Regions from separate parts of the Isoptericola sp. NPDC019693 genome, predicted to be linked through region 3. Evidence: predicted binding sites of a transcription regulator. Region 3 holds the regulator's gene; each other region holds the start of a gene.
The links. The regulator Rex, encoded in region 3, represses fermentation and respiration genes when NADH is low (regulators of the CRP and FNR family bind a similar motif). The targets are predictions, from matches to a motif close to CTTGTGAANNNNTTCACAAG.

Region 1 (4,190 bases), on a different contig from region 3:
TCGTCGTCCAGGAACGGCACGCGCTGGTGGAAGCCCGTGCCGCACACCACGAGGTCGGCGCGCACGGTGGTGCCGTCGTCGAGCACCGCGACCGGGGCGCCGTCGTCGTCGACGCCGAGGCGCTCGACCTCGGCCTCGCGGTGCACGTGGATCTTCCCCTCGGACACCTGCTCGTAGAAGCCGTCGGTGGCGAGCGAGACCGTGGAGCGGGCGATGTCGGCGAACTCGCCGCGCGGCACCAGCCCGAGCTCCCGCAGGCGCAGCTGCTTCGTGGACACCGCGCCGACGCTGGACAGCATCGACCGCCGCACGCCGTCGCCGGGCCCGTGCAGGAACTTCTCCATGCCGCCGGACAGGGTCTCGTAGCGGAACAGCCCCTCGCCCATCCGGGTCAGCAGGAGGTACTTGTAGTTGAGCGCGTTGCCGAGCCGCTTCGGCAGCTTCCACAGCAGGTGCCGCGCGACGACCCGCGTGCCGGCCGCGACGGGGGCGACCTCGGCGGCGACGTCGCACGCCGACTTGCCGTACCCGACGACCACGACGTGCTTGCCGCGCGCGTCCTCGAGGGACGTGAGCTGGCTGGAGGCGATGACCTTGCCGCCGGCGCGCAGCAGCTGGGCGAGGCCCTCGAAACGGGGGATCACGGGGTCGGAGAAGATGCCGTTCGCCACCACGACGTGGTCGAAGCGCTCGGGCTCGCCGACCGGCTCGCCCGCGTGCCGCGCGGTGACGAACCACCCGTCCTCCGCAGGGGTGAGCTCGGCGCGCACGACCTCGGTGGACAGCCGGAGCGTGCCGCGCAGGTCGTGGAGGTCCACGTAGCGCTCGAGGTAGGCCTGGACCTGCTGGCCGCTGGGCCACTCGGGGTAGTCCTTCGGCATGGGCAGGTCGGAGAACGCGTACGAGCCCTTGTTGTTCTGCGTCGTGAGACCCGAGTAGCGACGGCTCGCGCTCCACACGCCACCGACGTCGGGGGCCTTGTCGAGCACGGTGACGTCGTGCCCGAACTCACGGAGGACCTTGGCACTGGCCAGGCCGGCGAAGCCGGCACCGACGACGGCGATCTTCATGGGCGTCCCTGAGGTTGGTCGATATAGGTCAAAACGCCAAAATTGTAGCGGGCTGGACATCGTCGCGGTAGGGCTCTCGAGGGGTGCGCCCGGCGTCGGCACTGTCGCCCCGGGCGTCGGTGTGACCGATCCTGCTGCCCGAGGACTTGTGGTCAGACCACAGTTGGTGAAGACTTTCACAAGGAGGTCGCTCGACAGATGCCGGCTTCCGACGCCGGGACGCGGCTGAACGCCGCGCAGGCCAGGGCCCGACGGACGGGCCCCGGGAGGGGACACTCGTGAGCACGACCGCCAGCACCACCGCCACCGCACCAGCCACCGCACCAGCCGATGCCGCCACCACGGCCGGCACGGGCCCGACGGCGCACGACGAGATCGACGCGCTCGTCGCCCGCGGCCTGAAGGCCCTGCGCCAGTACGACGCCTTCACGCAGGAGGACGTCGACCGGATCGTCAAGAAGGCGTCCGTCGCGGCGCTCCACGAGCACGGGCGGCTCGCGCGGCTCGCGGTCGAGGAGACCGGGCGCGGCGTCTTCGAGGACAAGGCGACGAAGAACATCTTCGCGTGCGAGCACGTGCCGCACTCGATGGCGAACCTCAAGACCGTCGGCGTGATCGGCCGCGACGACCTGCGCGGCATCGTCGAGATCGCCGAGCCGGTCGGGGTCGTCGCCGGCATCACGCCGGTCACCAACCCGACGTCCACCGCGATCTTCAAGGCGCTCATCGCGCTCAAGACGCGCAACCCGATCGTCTTCGCGTTCCACCCCGGCGCCCAGGACAGCTCCGTGGAGGCGGCCCGGATCGTGCGCGACGCCGCTGTCGCCGAGGGCGCGCCCGCCGACTGCATCCAGTGGGTGACGCGCCCGTCCCTGGAGGCCACCTCGGCCCTCATGAACCATGACGGCGTGTCGCTCATCCTCGCGACCGGGGGCAACGCGCTCGTGCGGGCCGCCTACTCGGCCGGCAAGCCGGCCCTCGGCGTCGGCGCGGGCAACGTGCCCGCGTACATCGAGCGGACGGCCAAGCTCGGCCGGGCGGTCAACGACATCGTGCTGTCCAAGGGCTTCGACAACGGGATGGTCTGCGCCTCCGAGCAGGCCGTGATCATCGACGACGAGATCTACGACGACGCGATGGCCGAGCTGGGCCGGATGCACGCCTACCGCGCCACCCCGCAGGAGAAGGCGCTGCTCGAGCGCTTCGTCTTCGGCGTCGAGGCCGACTCCGCGAACTGCGCCGGGGCGCGGCTCAACGCCGCCGTCGTCGGCAAGAGCCCGCAGTGGATCGCCGAGCAGGCGGGCTTCACCGTGCCCGCGGACACGTCGGTCATCCTCGCCGAGTGCGCGGCGGTCGGACCTGCCGAGCCGCTCACCCGCGAGAAGCTCAGCCCGGTGCTGGCCGTCCTGCGGGCCACCTCGACCGACCACGGCGTCGCGCTCGCGGCCCAGATGGTGGAGTTCGACGGCCTGGGGCACTCGGCCGCGATCCACACCCAGGACGAGGCCCTCGCCGAGCGGTTCGGGCACGAGGTCAAGGCCGTGCGCGTCCTGTGGAACCAGCCGAGCGCCCTCGGCGGCATCGGCGACATCTACAACGCGCTCATCCCGTCCCTCACGCTGGGCTGCGGCTCCTACGGGCACAACTCGGTGTCGAACAACGTCAGCGCGGTGAACCTGCTCAACGTCAAGCGCGTGGCCCGGCGCAACAACAACATGCAGTGGTTCAAGGTGCCGCCCAAGACGTACTTCGAGCCGAACGCCATCCAGTACCTGGTGGACATGCCCGGCGTCGAGCGCGTCACGGTCGTCACCGACCGGGTGATGAGCCAGATCGGCATCGTGGACAAGGTCCTCGACGTCCTGCAGCGGCGGGCGAACCCGGTCGCCGTCCAGATCATCGACACCGTCGAGCCGGAGCCGAGCGTCGAGACCGTCGAGCGCGGGGCGCAGCTCATGCGCGACCACCGCCCGGACACCATCGTCGCGATCGGCGGCGGCTCGCCCATGGACGCCGCCAAGGTGATGTGGCTCCAGTACGAGCACCCGGAGGTCGCGTTCTCCGACCTGCGCGAGAAGTTCTTCGACGTGCGCAAGCGGGCCTTCCAGTACCCGCCCCTGGGCGACCTGGCCCGCCTGGTGTGCATCCCGACGTCCTCGGGCACGGGCGCGGAGGTGACGCCGTTCGCCGTCATCACCGACCACGCGACGGGGTACAAGTACCCGCTCGCCGACTACGCGCTCACGCCGTCGGTCGCCATCGTCGACCCCGAGCTCACCCGCACCATGCCCGCGAGCCTCGCGGCCGACTCCGGGTTCGACGCGCTGACGCACGCCACCGAGGCGTACGTGTCGGTCTACGCCAACGACTTCACCGACGGCATGGCCCTGCACGCGATCAAGCTGGTCTTCGAGAACATCGAGGCGTCGGTGACGCGCGGCGAGGCGGCGCCCGAGGCGCGCGAGAAGATGCACAACGCGGCCACGATCGCCGGGATGGCGTTCGGCAGCGCGTTCCTCGGCATCGTGCACGCGATGGCCCACACCGTGGGCGCGACGTTCGGGCTGGTGCACGGCCGGACCAACGCGGTCTTCCTGCCGCACGCGATCCGCTACAACGGCCAGGTGCCCACCAAGGTGACCGGCTGGCCGAAGGCGGAGCGGTACGTCGCCCCGGAGCGCTACCAGGAGATCGCGAAGCACCTGGGGCTGCCGGCGTCGACCCCCGAGGAGGGCGTCGAGTCCTACGCCCGCGCCGTCGAGGAGCTGCGGGCGAAGGTGGGCATCGAGTCGAGCTTCGCCGAGCAGGGGGTCGCGGAGCGGGAGTTCGTGGGCGGCCTCGACGCGCTGGCCATGCGGGCCTACGAGGACCAGTGCGCCCCGGCGAACCCGCGACTGCCGATGCTCGAGGACATGAAGGACATCATGGTCGCCACGTACTACGGCACGAGCCGCGAGGAGGTCCGCGACCGGCGCCTGGCGCTGGAGCAGGTGCCCGTGGACGCCTGACGCGCACCGCCCCGCGGATGTCGGCGGCGCGCGCGATGATGGGCCGGTGAACGACACCACGACCGAGCCCGCCACGACCCCGACCGGCGCCGCCGTGCACGACGAGGCCGAG
Region 2 (4,190 bases), on a different contig from region 3:
GATCGGCCACGACCGGCCGGACGTCGTCGCGATCACCGCCGCCATGCTGCACCCCGTGGGGCTCGCGCCGTTCGCGCAGGAGTTCCCGGAGCGCACGTTCGACGTCGGCATCGCCGAGCAGCACGCCGCGACCTCGGCGGCCGGCATGGCGTTCGCCGGGCTGCACCCCGTGGTGGCGGTCTACGCCACCTTCCTCAACCGCGCCTTCGACCAGGTGCTCATGGACGCGGCGCTGCACAAGGCCGGCATCACGTTCGTCCTGGACCGCGCGGGCATCACCGGCGACGACGGCGCCAGCCACAACGGCATGTGGGACATGGCGATGCTGCGCATCGTGCCGGGCCTGCGGCTGGCCGCGCCGCGCGACGAGCCGACCCTGCGCTCGGCGCTGCGCGCCGCCGTCGACGTCGACGACGCGCCGACCGTGGTGCGCTACCCCAAGGGGGCGCTCGCCGACGCGATCCCGGCCCTCGAGGGGCTGGACGGCGTCGACGTCGTCGCCCGGCACACGCCCGGCGCGACCTCGGGCACGGGCCCGGACGCGCGCAAGGTCCTCGTCGTCGGCGTCGGGTCGATGGTGGGCACGGCGCTCGCCGCGGGGGAGTCCCTCGCCGCGCACGGCCTGGCGGTGGACGTCGTGGCGCCCACGTGGGTGCTGCCGGTGCCGGAGGCGCTGGTCAAGCTCGCCGGCGAGCACGACCTCGTGCTGACCCTCGAGGACGGCGTCGTCGACGGCGGCGTCGGCGCCATGACCGCGCAGCGGGCGGGGGAGCAGGGCGTGCGCACGCCGTTCGTGCACGTCGGGCTGCCGACCCGGTTCCTGGACCACGCCAGCCGGGAGCAGATCCTCACCCAGCAGCGGATGCGCGCCGAGGACGCCGTGCGCGACGCGCTCGCCGCGCTCGCGCGCGGCTGACGCGAGACGGACGGACCCGGGCGGCCGGCGGCCGCTAGCCTCGCGGGCATGATCTGGCTGCTCGACCTGGACAACACGCTGGTGGGCCGCGCCGAGGCGTTCGAGGCGTGGGCGTCGGGGGAGGTGCGACGCGCGGGCGGCGGGGCCGACGACCTCGCAGCCGTCCTCGCGGCCGACGAAAGCGGGCACGGCTCGAAGGCGGCCCTCGCGCGCGTGCTCATCGACCGCCTCGGCTGGGACGACGACGTGCCGGCCGGGATCGAGCGGTTCCGGGCGGGCATCCTCGAGCGGGTGCGCCCGTACGACGGGGTCGTCGACACCCTCCGGGCGCTGCGCGCTGCCGGGCACCCGGTGGCGGTCGTCACGAACGGGGCCTCCGCGCAGCAGCGCGGCAAGCTCGCACGGTGCGGCCTGGACGCGCACGCGGACGCGATCGTGGTGTCCGAGGAGGAGGGCGTCGCCAAGCCCGACCCGCTCCTGCTGGAGATCGCCCTCGACCGGCTCGGGCTCCCCGACGCCGACCGCCGCGACGTCTGGATGGTCGGCGACGCCGGGCACGCCGACGTCGCGGCAGGTCACGCCGCCGGCACGCGGACGGCGTGGGTCTCGCACGGGCGGTCGTGGGACGGCCCGGACCGGCCCGACGTCGTCGCGCCGACGACGCGCGAGGCGATCTCGCTCGCGCTCTCGACGCCGGGAGCCGTCCGCCGCTGATCCTCTTGCGGAGCCCTGCCGCGGGGCCGGTCCGGGTCCCAGGACGGAGCGCGCGATCGGGGGTGTCTGCGACATCACAGCCCTTCGGCATCGCTTGTGAAGGCTTTCACGAATACGATGTGGTCATACCTCAGAAGGAGGGGGCTCCCTATGACCACCGACGCGGCACCCACCACGACCACCGCCTGGGCGGGCTTCGCCCCGGGACCGTGGTGCGACGGCATCGACGTGCGCGACTTCATCCAGCGCAACTACACCCCGTACACGGGTGACGACGCGTTCCTCGCCGGGCCGACGGCGCGCACCACCGCCGTGTGGGAGAAGCTCTCGGCGATGTTCCCGGCCGAGCGCGAGAAGGGCGTCTACGGCGTCGACTCGCACACCCCCGCGGCGATCACCGCGCACGGCCCCGGCTACATCGACCGCGACGCGGAGCTGATCGTCGGCCTGCAGACCGACGCCCCGCTCAAGCGCGCGATCATGCCGAACGGCGGGTGGCGCATGGTCGAGGGCGCGCTGAAGACGTACGGCTACCCGGTGGACGAGAACCTCAAGAAGGTGTTCTCCGAGTACCGCAAGACGCACAACCAGGGCGTCTTCGACGTCTACCCGCCGAACGTCCGCGCCGCGCGCAGCTCCCACATCATCACCGGCCTGCCCGACGCGTACGGGCGCGGCAGGATCATCGGCGACTACCGCCGCGTGGCCCTGTACGGCGTCGACCAGCTCGTCGCCGCGAAGAAGGTCGACAAGCTCGGCCTCGACGTCCAGCCGTTCAGCGAGACCGTGGTCCGCGAGCGGGAGGAGCACGCGGAGCAGATCCGCGCGCTCGGCGAGCTCAAGGAGATGGCCGCGTCCTACGGGTACGACATCTCCGGCCCGGCGACGACGGCCCGCGAGGCCGTCCAGTGGCTGTACTTCGGCTACCTCGCCGCCGTGAAGGAGCAGAACGGCGCAGCGATGTCGCTCGGGCGCACGTCGACGTTCCTCGACGTGTACATCGAGCGGGACCTGGCCGCCGGGCGCCTCACCGAGCCCGAGGCGCAGGAGATCATCGACGACTTCGTCATCAAGCTGCGGATCGTGCGCTTCCTGCGCACCCCGGAGTACGACGCCCTCTTCTCCGGCGACCCCACCTGGGTCACCGAGACCATCGGCGGCATGGGCGAGGACGGCCGCCCGCTCGTCACCAAGAACTCGTTCCGCTTCCTGCAGACGCTGTACAACCTGGGCCCGGCCCCCGAGCCGAACATGACGGTCTTCTGGAGCGCTCGCCTGCCCGAGGGGTTCAAGGAGTTCTGCGCCAAGGTGTCGATCGACACGTCCGCGGTGCAGTACGAGTCGGACGAGCAGATCCGCCCCGCCTGGGGCGACGACGCGGCCATCGCGTGCTGCGTCTCGCCGATGGCGGTCGGCAAGCAGATGCAGTTCTTCGGCGCTCGCGTGAACCTCGCCAAGGCGCTGCTGTACGCGATCAACGGCGGCAAGGACGAGGTCACCGGCAAGCAGGTCTCGCCGGCGTTCCCCGCCGTCGCCCCGGGCCTGCCGCTCGACTACGACGACGTCCGCGCCCGCTTCGACCGCACCATGGACTGGCTCGCCGAGACGTACGTCGAGGCGCTCAACTGCATCCACTGGTCGCACGACAAGTACGCGTACGAGCGGCTCGAGATGGCCCTGCACGACCGGGACGTGCTGCGCACCATGGCCTGCGGCATCGCGGGGCTGTCGGTCGCGGCGGACTCCCTGTCGGCGATCCGCTACGCCAGGGTGATCCCGGTGGCCGACGAGAACGGCGTCGTCGTGGACTACGAGATCGACGGCGACTACCCGGCCTACGGCAACGACGACGACCGCGTCGACGCCATCGCCGTGGAGCTGGTCGAGTCGTTCATGGCGAAGATCCGCAGCCACCGGATGTACCGCGACGCGGTGCCGACCCAGTCGGTGCTGACCATCACGTCCAACGTGGTCTACGGCAAGGCCACCGGGAACACCCCGGACGGCCGCCGCGCGGGCGAGCCCTTCTCGCCGGGCGCCAACCCGATGAACGGCCGCGACACGCACGGCATGCTCGCCTCGGCGCTGTCCGTCGCGAAGCTGCCCTACGACCAGGCGCAGGACGGGATCTCGCTGACCAACACGGTCGTGCCGTCCGGCCTCGGCCGCACCCGCGAGGAGCAGGTGACCAACCTGGCCGGCCTGCTCGACGCCTCGGTGGGCGGCGACGGCTACCACATGAACGTCAACGTCCTCGTGCGCGAGACGCTCGAGGACGCGATGGAGCACCCGGAGAACTACCCGCAGCTCACGATCCGCGTCTCCGGCTACGCGGTGAACTTCGTGCGGCTGACCCGCGAGCAGCAGCTGGACGTGCTGTCGCGGACCTTCCACGGGGGGCTCTGACCATGACTGCCGGCCCGGTGTTGCTGGACGCCCCCTCCCGGCGCCGGGCCGGCGCCGGCCTGCGGGGGATCGAGACGGTCGACACGCAGGAGGTGGGGCGGTCCGACCGGCTGTCCCTGATGCGCTCCGGGGAGCTCGGCTCCGTCCACTCCTG
Region 3 (4,190 bases):
ACTTTTCCGCGTTGGTCGGCTGCACCTGGACACAGGGCTCGTGGGACCAACCGTGTTCCACCGACCGACAAGCATTGTGAGGACCTCATGGGCTCCGTCATCAAGAAGCGCCGCAAGCGCATGGCGAAGAAGAAGCACCGCAAGCTGCTGCGCAAGACGCGTCACCAGCGTCGCAACAAGAAGTGACGTCGCCCGCCTGACGGCGGGACGCACGGACGAACGGGCCCGGCACCTCCTCGGAGGTACCGGGCCCGTTCGCTGTTCCCCGCCGGTGCGGGCGCGGTCAGCGGCCCTGGATCCGCCGCCGGATGCTGCGGAGCACCAGCCCGGCGACCCACGCGGCACCGGCCCACGACGCCGTCTTCATCCCGCGCCCGGCCACCCGCCGTCCCCGGCCCCGGAACTCGCGGATGGGCCAGCCGACCTCCTTGGCGTGCCGGCGCAGCCGCACGTCGGGGTTGATGGGGCAGGGGTTCCCGACGGTGCGCATCATCGGCAGGTCGTTGAGCGAGTCGCCGTAGGCGTAGGAGGCGGACAGGTCGATGCCCTCGCGCTCGGCCAGCTCCCGCACGGCCGCGCCCTTGGCCTCGCCGTGCATGAGGTCGCCCATGAGGCGGCCGGTGTAGAAGCCCCCGGAGTGCTCGGCGATCGTGCCGAGGCAGCCGGTGGCGCCGAGGCGCCGGGCGATGAGGCCGCCGATCTCGACCGGCGTCGCGGTGACGAGCCACACCTGGTCGCCGGCGGCGAGGTGCTCGTCGAGCAGCCGCTTGGTGCCGGGGAAGATGCGCAGCTCGAGCACGGTGTCGTACACGTCCTCGCCCACGGCGGTGATCTCCGCCACGGAGCGGCCGGCGATGAGCGACAGGGCGCGGCTGCGCACGGTCTCGATCTGCGAGCGGGACTCGCCGAACACGAGGTACTTCGCCTGGATCAGGGCGAACCGCAGCAGGTCGCGGGTGCCGAAGAACCGCCGCTGGTACAGGGCACGCGCGAGATGGAAGGCGCTGGCACCACGGATGATCGTGTTGTCGACGTCGAAGAAGGCTGCGGCGCGCGCCGGCGGGGACGACTCGGCGGGCGACGGCATGCGGTCCACTGTATCGGCGCCGCTAGTCTTGGCAGGTGAGCATGCCGCAGGGATCCGAAGGTGAACCCCGGGTGCTGCTGTACACGCGGGCCGGCTGCCACCTGTGCGAGGAGGCTCGGGCGGTGGTCGCGGACGTGTGCGGCGCGGCGGGGGAGGCCTGGCGGGAGGTCGACATCGAGGTCGACGGCCCGGGCGGGGACCTGGTGGGCAAGTACGGGGACTACGTGCCCGTCGTCGAGGTGGACGGCGTGCAGCAGGGCTTCTGGCGGGTGGACGGCGCGCGGCTGGCGCGGCGGCTGGCCCGCTGAGCCCGGGAGAGGACGACAGGGTGATCCAGCAGTGATCGAGCTCGGTGAGGCGACGGTGCCGGCCGCGACGGTGGCGAGGCTGCCCTACTACCTGCGCGCCCTGCGCGACCTGGCGGAGGCGGGCGTGACGACGACGTCGTCGTCGGAGCTGGCGGAGCGGTCGGGCGTCGGGTCGGCGCAGCTGCGCAAGGACCTGTCCTACCTCGGGTCGTTCGGCACGCGGGGCGTGGGCTACGACGTGCAGTCGCTGGCGCAGTACATCGCGACGGCGCTGGGCCTGGAGTCCGAGCACCGGCTGGCGATCGTCGGCATCGGCAACCTGGGGCACGCGCTGGCGAACTACTCGGGGTACGCCGCCCGTGGCTTCCAGGTGGTGGCGCTGCTGGACGCGGACCCGCAGGTGGTCGGGAACTCGGCGGCGGGGCTGACGATCGAGCACGTCGACGCGCTGGAGGACGTGCTCGCGCGCACCGGCGTGTCGATGGTGGTGCTGGCGACGCCCGGGCCGGTGGCGCAGGCCATCGCCGAGCGGATCGTGGCGTGCGGCGTCCGGGAGATCCTGTCCTTCGCGCCGGTGGCGCTGCAGCTGCCCGACGACGTCGTCGTGCGCTCGGTGGACGTGGCCGGCGAGCTGCAGATCCTGGCCTTCCACGCCGCGGCGCGCGCGGCCACGAACGGCGCCCCCGCGAGGTAGTTCGAAAAAAGCCGAGGTAGTTCGAAGGGGCGGCCCGCAGATGTGCGGACCGCCCCTTCGAACTACCTCGGCGAGGGTCAGTTCTGCTTGATCGCCGAGACGTCGAGGGCGATCTTGACCTTGTCGCCCACCAGGACGCCGCCGGTCTCGAGCGCGGCGTTCCAGGTCAGGCCGTAGTCCTTGCGCGAGATCTCGATCTCGGACTCGAAGCCGGCGCGCGGGTTGCCGAACGGGTCGGTGGCGGTGCCGGTGAACTCCGTCGGCAGCTCGACCGTGTTGGTGACGCCGTTGATCGTGAGGTCGCCGACGATCGTGTAGTCGTCGCCGTCCGTGGAGATGGCCTTGGAGGCGAAGGACCAGACCGGCTTCTCCTCGGCGTGCCAGAAGTCGGCGCTCTTCAGGTGGCCGTCACGGTTCTCGTCACCGGTGTTGACCGACGCGGCGTCGAGCTCCGCGGTGACGGCGGTCGACTCGAGGTCGTCGCCCACGGTGATCGCGCCGTTCGAGATCGTGATCGTGCCGCGCACCTTGGCGATCCCGGCGTGACGCACGGAGAACGAGGCGGTCGAGTGGGCGGTGTCGATGGCGTAGGTACCGGCGGTCAGGCCTGCGGGCAGCGCGGTCATGGTGTCTCCCTCGGGTTGGGTCGTGCTGACTGTCACCAAGATAGTTGATGAATCAACTATCGTCACGGGGGGTGGAACGCGGGGCTCTCGTAACCTATTCCCGTGGGTGCGACGAGGGCGCGGGAGCGCGACGACGACGGCCGCGCGGACGTGCGCTGGCTCGACGAGGAGCAGCAGTGGGCGTGGCGACGTTTCCTCGAGGGGACGTCCCGCTTCTTCGAGGCGCTGGGGGACGCCCATGACGAGGGGCTGCCGGTCACGCTCGGGGAGTACCACCTGCTGGTACAGCTCTCCGAGGCGCCCGGCCGGACGCTGCGGATGTCGGCGCTCGCGGAGTTCCTCGCGCTGTCGCGCAGCCGGCTGACGCACACCGTCGACCGGATGGAGCGGCGCGGGCTCGTGATCCGCACCCCGGTGCCGGGGGACCGGCGGGGGGTGAACTGCGTCATGACCGACGCCGGGTACGCGGCGCTCGTGGACGCCGCCCCGGGCCACGTCACCGCCGTGCGGCGTCTGCTGGTGGACGCCCTCACCGACGAGGAGTTCGCCGTCCTGGGCCGCGCGATGGCCAAGGTGTCTCAGGTGGCCAAGGGCACGGGCGGACGGTAGCCCCACCGTCCGTCTCGGGGCGTGAGAAACCGGTTGCCGGTCTCCTTCAACGTTGGAGAAGATGCGGCAGAGGCGGAAAGGGATTTCGCGCGGCGTCCGTCGTGCCCGGGCACCGGGCGCGGCCGACCGCCCCCGGATCGCACCACCCGGGGCTCGCTCCACCGAGCTCGAGAGGGGTCGACGATGACCCGAGGTACGAGGAGACGCCGGCTGCGGGGGGTGGTCGCGGCGCTGGCCGCCGCGACGATCGCCGCCGTCACGGCGCTGGTCGGGACGGCGGTGCCCGCGGCAGCGGCCTCCGTCGACACGAACGCCTGGTACGTGCTGCTCAACCGGCAGAGCGGCAAGGCGATGGAGGTGGCCAACTGGTCGGTCGCCGACGGCGAGGTCGTGCAGCAGTGGGACCGCAACGACGGGGCGTGGCAGCAGTGGCGCTTCCTCGACTCCGGCGACGGCTACTACCGGCTGCAGAACAAGAACTCCGGCAAGGTGCTCGACCTGTGGGAGTGGAGCCTGTCCGACGGCGCCGGCTTCCGGCAGTTCGCCGACCTGGACGCCGCGAACCAGCAGTTCCGCCTGGTCAACTCCGAGGGCGGTCGCGTCCGCCTGCTCAACCGGCACTCCGGCAAGGCCGTGACCGTCACCGACCGCTCCACCGCGAACGGTGCGACCGTCACCCAGCTCGCCAACGCCAACCAGTACAACCAGCAGTGGGAGCTGGTGAAGGTCGGGTCCGGGACGACGCCGCCGGGCTCGTTCCCCGCCTGGCCGTCGGCGAACGGCGAGCAGAAGGTGTCGGACACGATCGAGGTCAGCGGCACGCGCGACGGCGGGATGACGCGGTACCACGGCATCTCCTCGGGCGA

Region 1: adhE (bifunctional acetaldehyde-CoA/alcohol dehydrogenase) is a predicted target of Rex. The motif match lies at 1,234-1,253, and genes of this name have one in related genera.
Region 2: pflB (formate C-acetyltransferase) is a predicted target of Rex. The motif match lies at 1,724-1,743, and genes of this name have one in related genera.

The regions. Positions count from the first base shown of each region.
Region 1 is NZ_JBIRXP010000008.1:157,429-161,618, forward strand. Features, by position in the region: gene ACH436_RS20050 (flavin-containing monooxygenase) at 1-1,070, opposite strand, end outside; gene adhE (bifunctional acetaldehyde-CoA/alcohol dehydrogenase) at 1,349-4,078, shown strand; gene ligA (NAD-dependent DNA ligase LigA) at 4,125-4,190, shown strand, end outside.
Region 2 is NZ_JBIRXP010000001.1:589,807-593,996, forward strand. Features, by position in the region: gene dxs (1-deoxy-D-xylulose-5-phosphate synthase) at 1-916, shown strand, start outside; gene ACH436_RS02765 (HAD family hydrolase) at 965-1,630, shown strand; gene pflB (formate C-acetyltransferase) at 1,781-4,036, shown strand; gene pflA (pyruvate formate-lyase-activating protein) at 4,039-4,190, shown strand, end outside.
Region 3 is NZ_JBIRXP010000003.1:142,644-146,833, forward strand. Features, by position in the region: gene ACH436_RS09750 (30S ribosomal protein bS22) at 88-186, shown strand; gene ACH436_RS09755 (HAD family hydrolase) at 284-1,087, opposite strand; gene ACH436_RS09760 (glutaredoxin family protein) at 1,129-1,395, shown strand; gene ACH436_RS09765 (redox-sensing transcriptional repressor Rex) at 1,427-2,089, shown strand; gene ACH436_RS09770 (YceI family protein) at 2,167-2,715, opposite strand; gene ACH436_RS09775 (MarR family winged helix-turn-helix transcriptional regulator) at 2,818-3,324, shown strand; gene ACH436_RS09780 (pectate lyase) at 3,508-4,190, shown strand, end outside.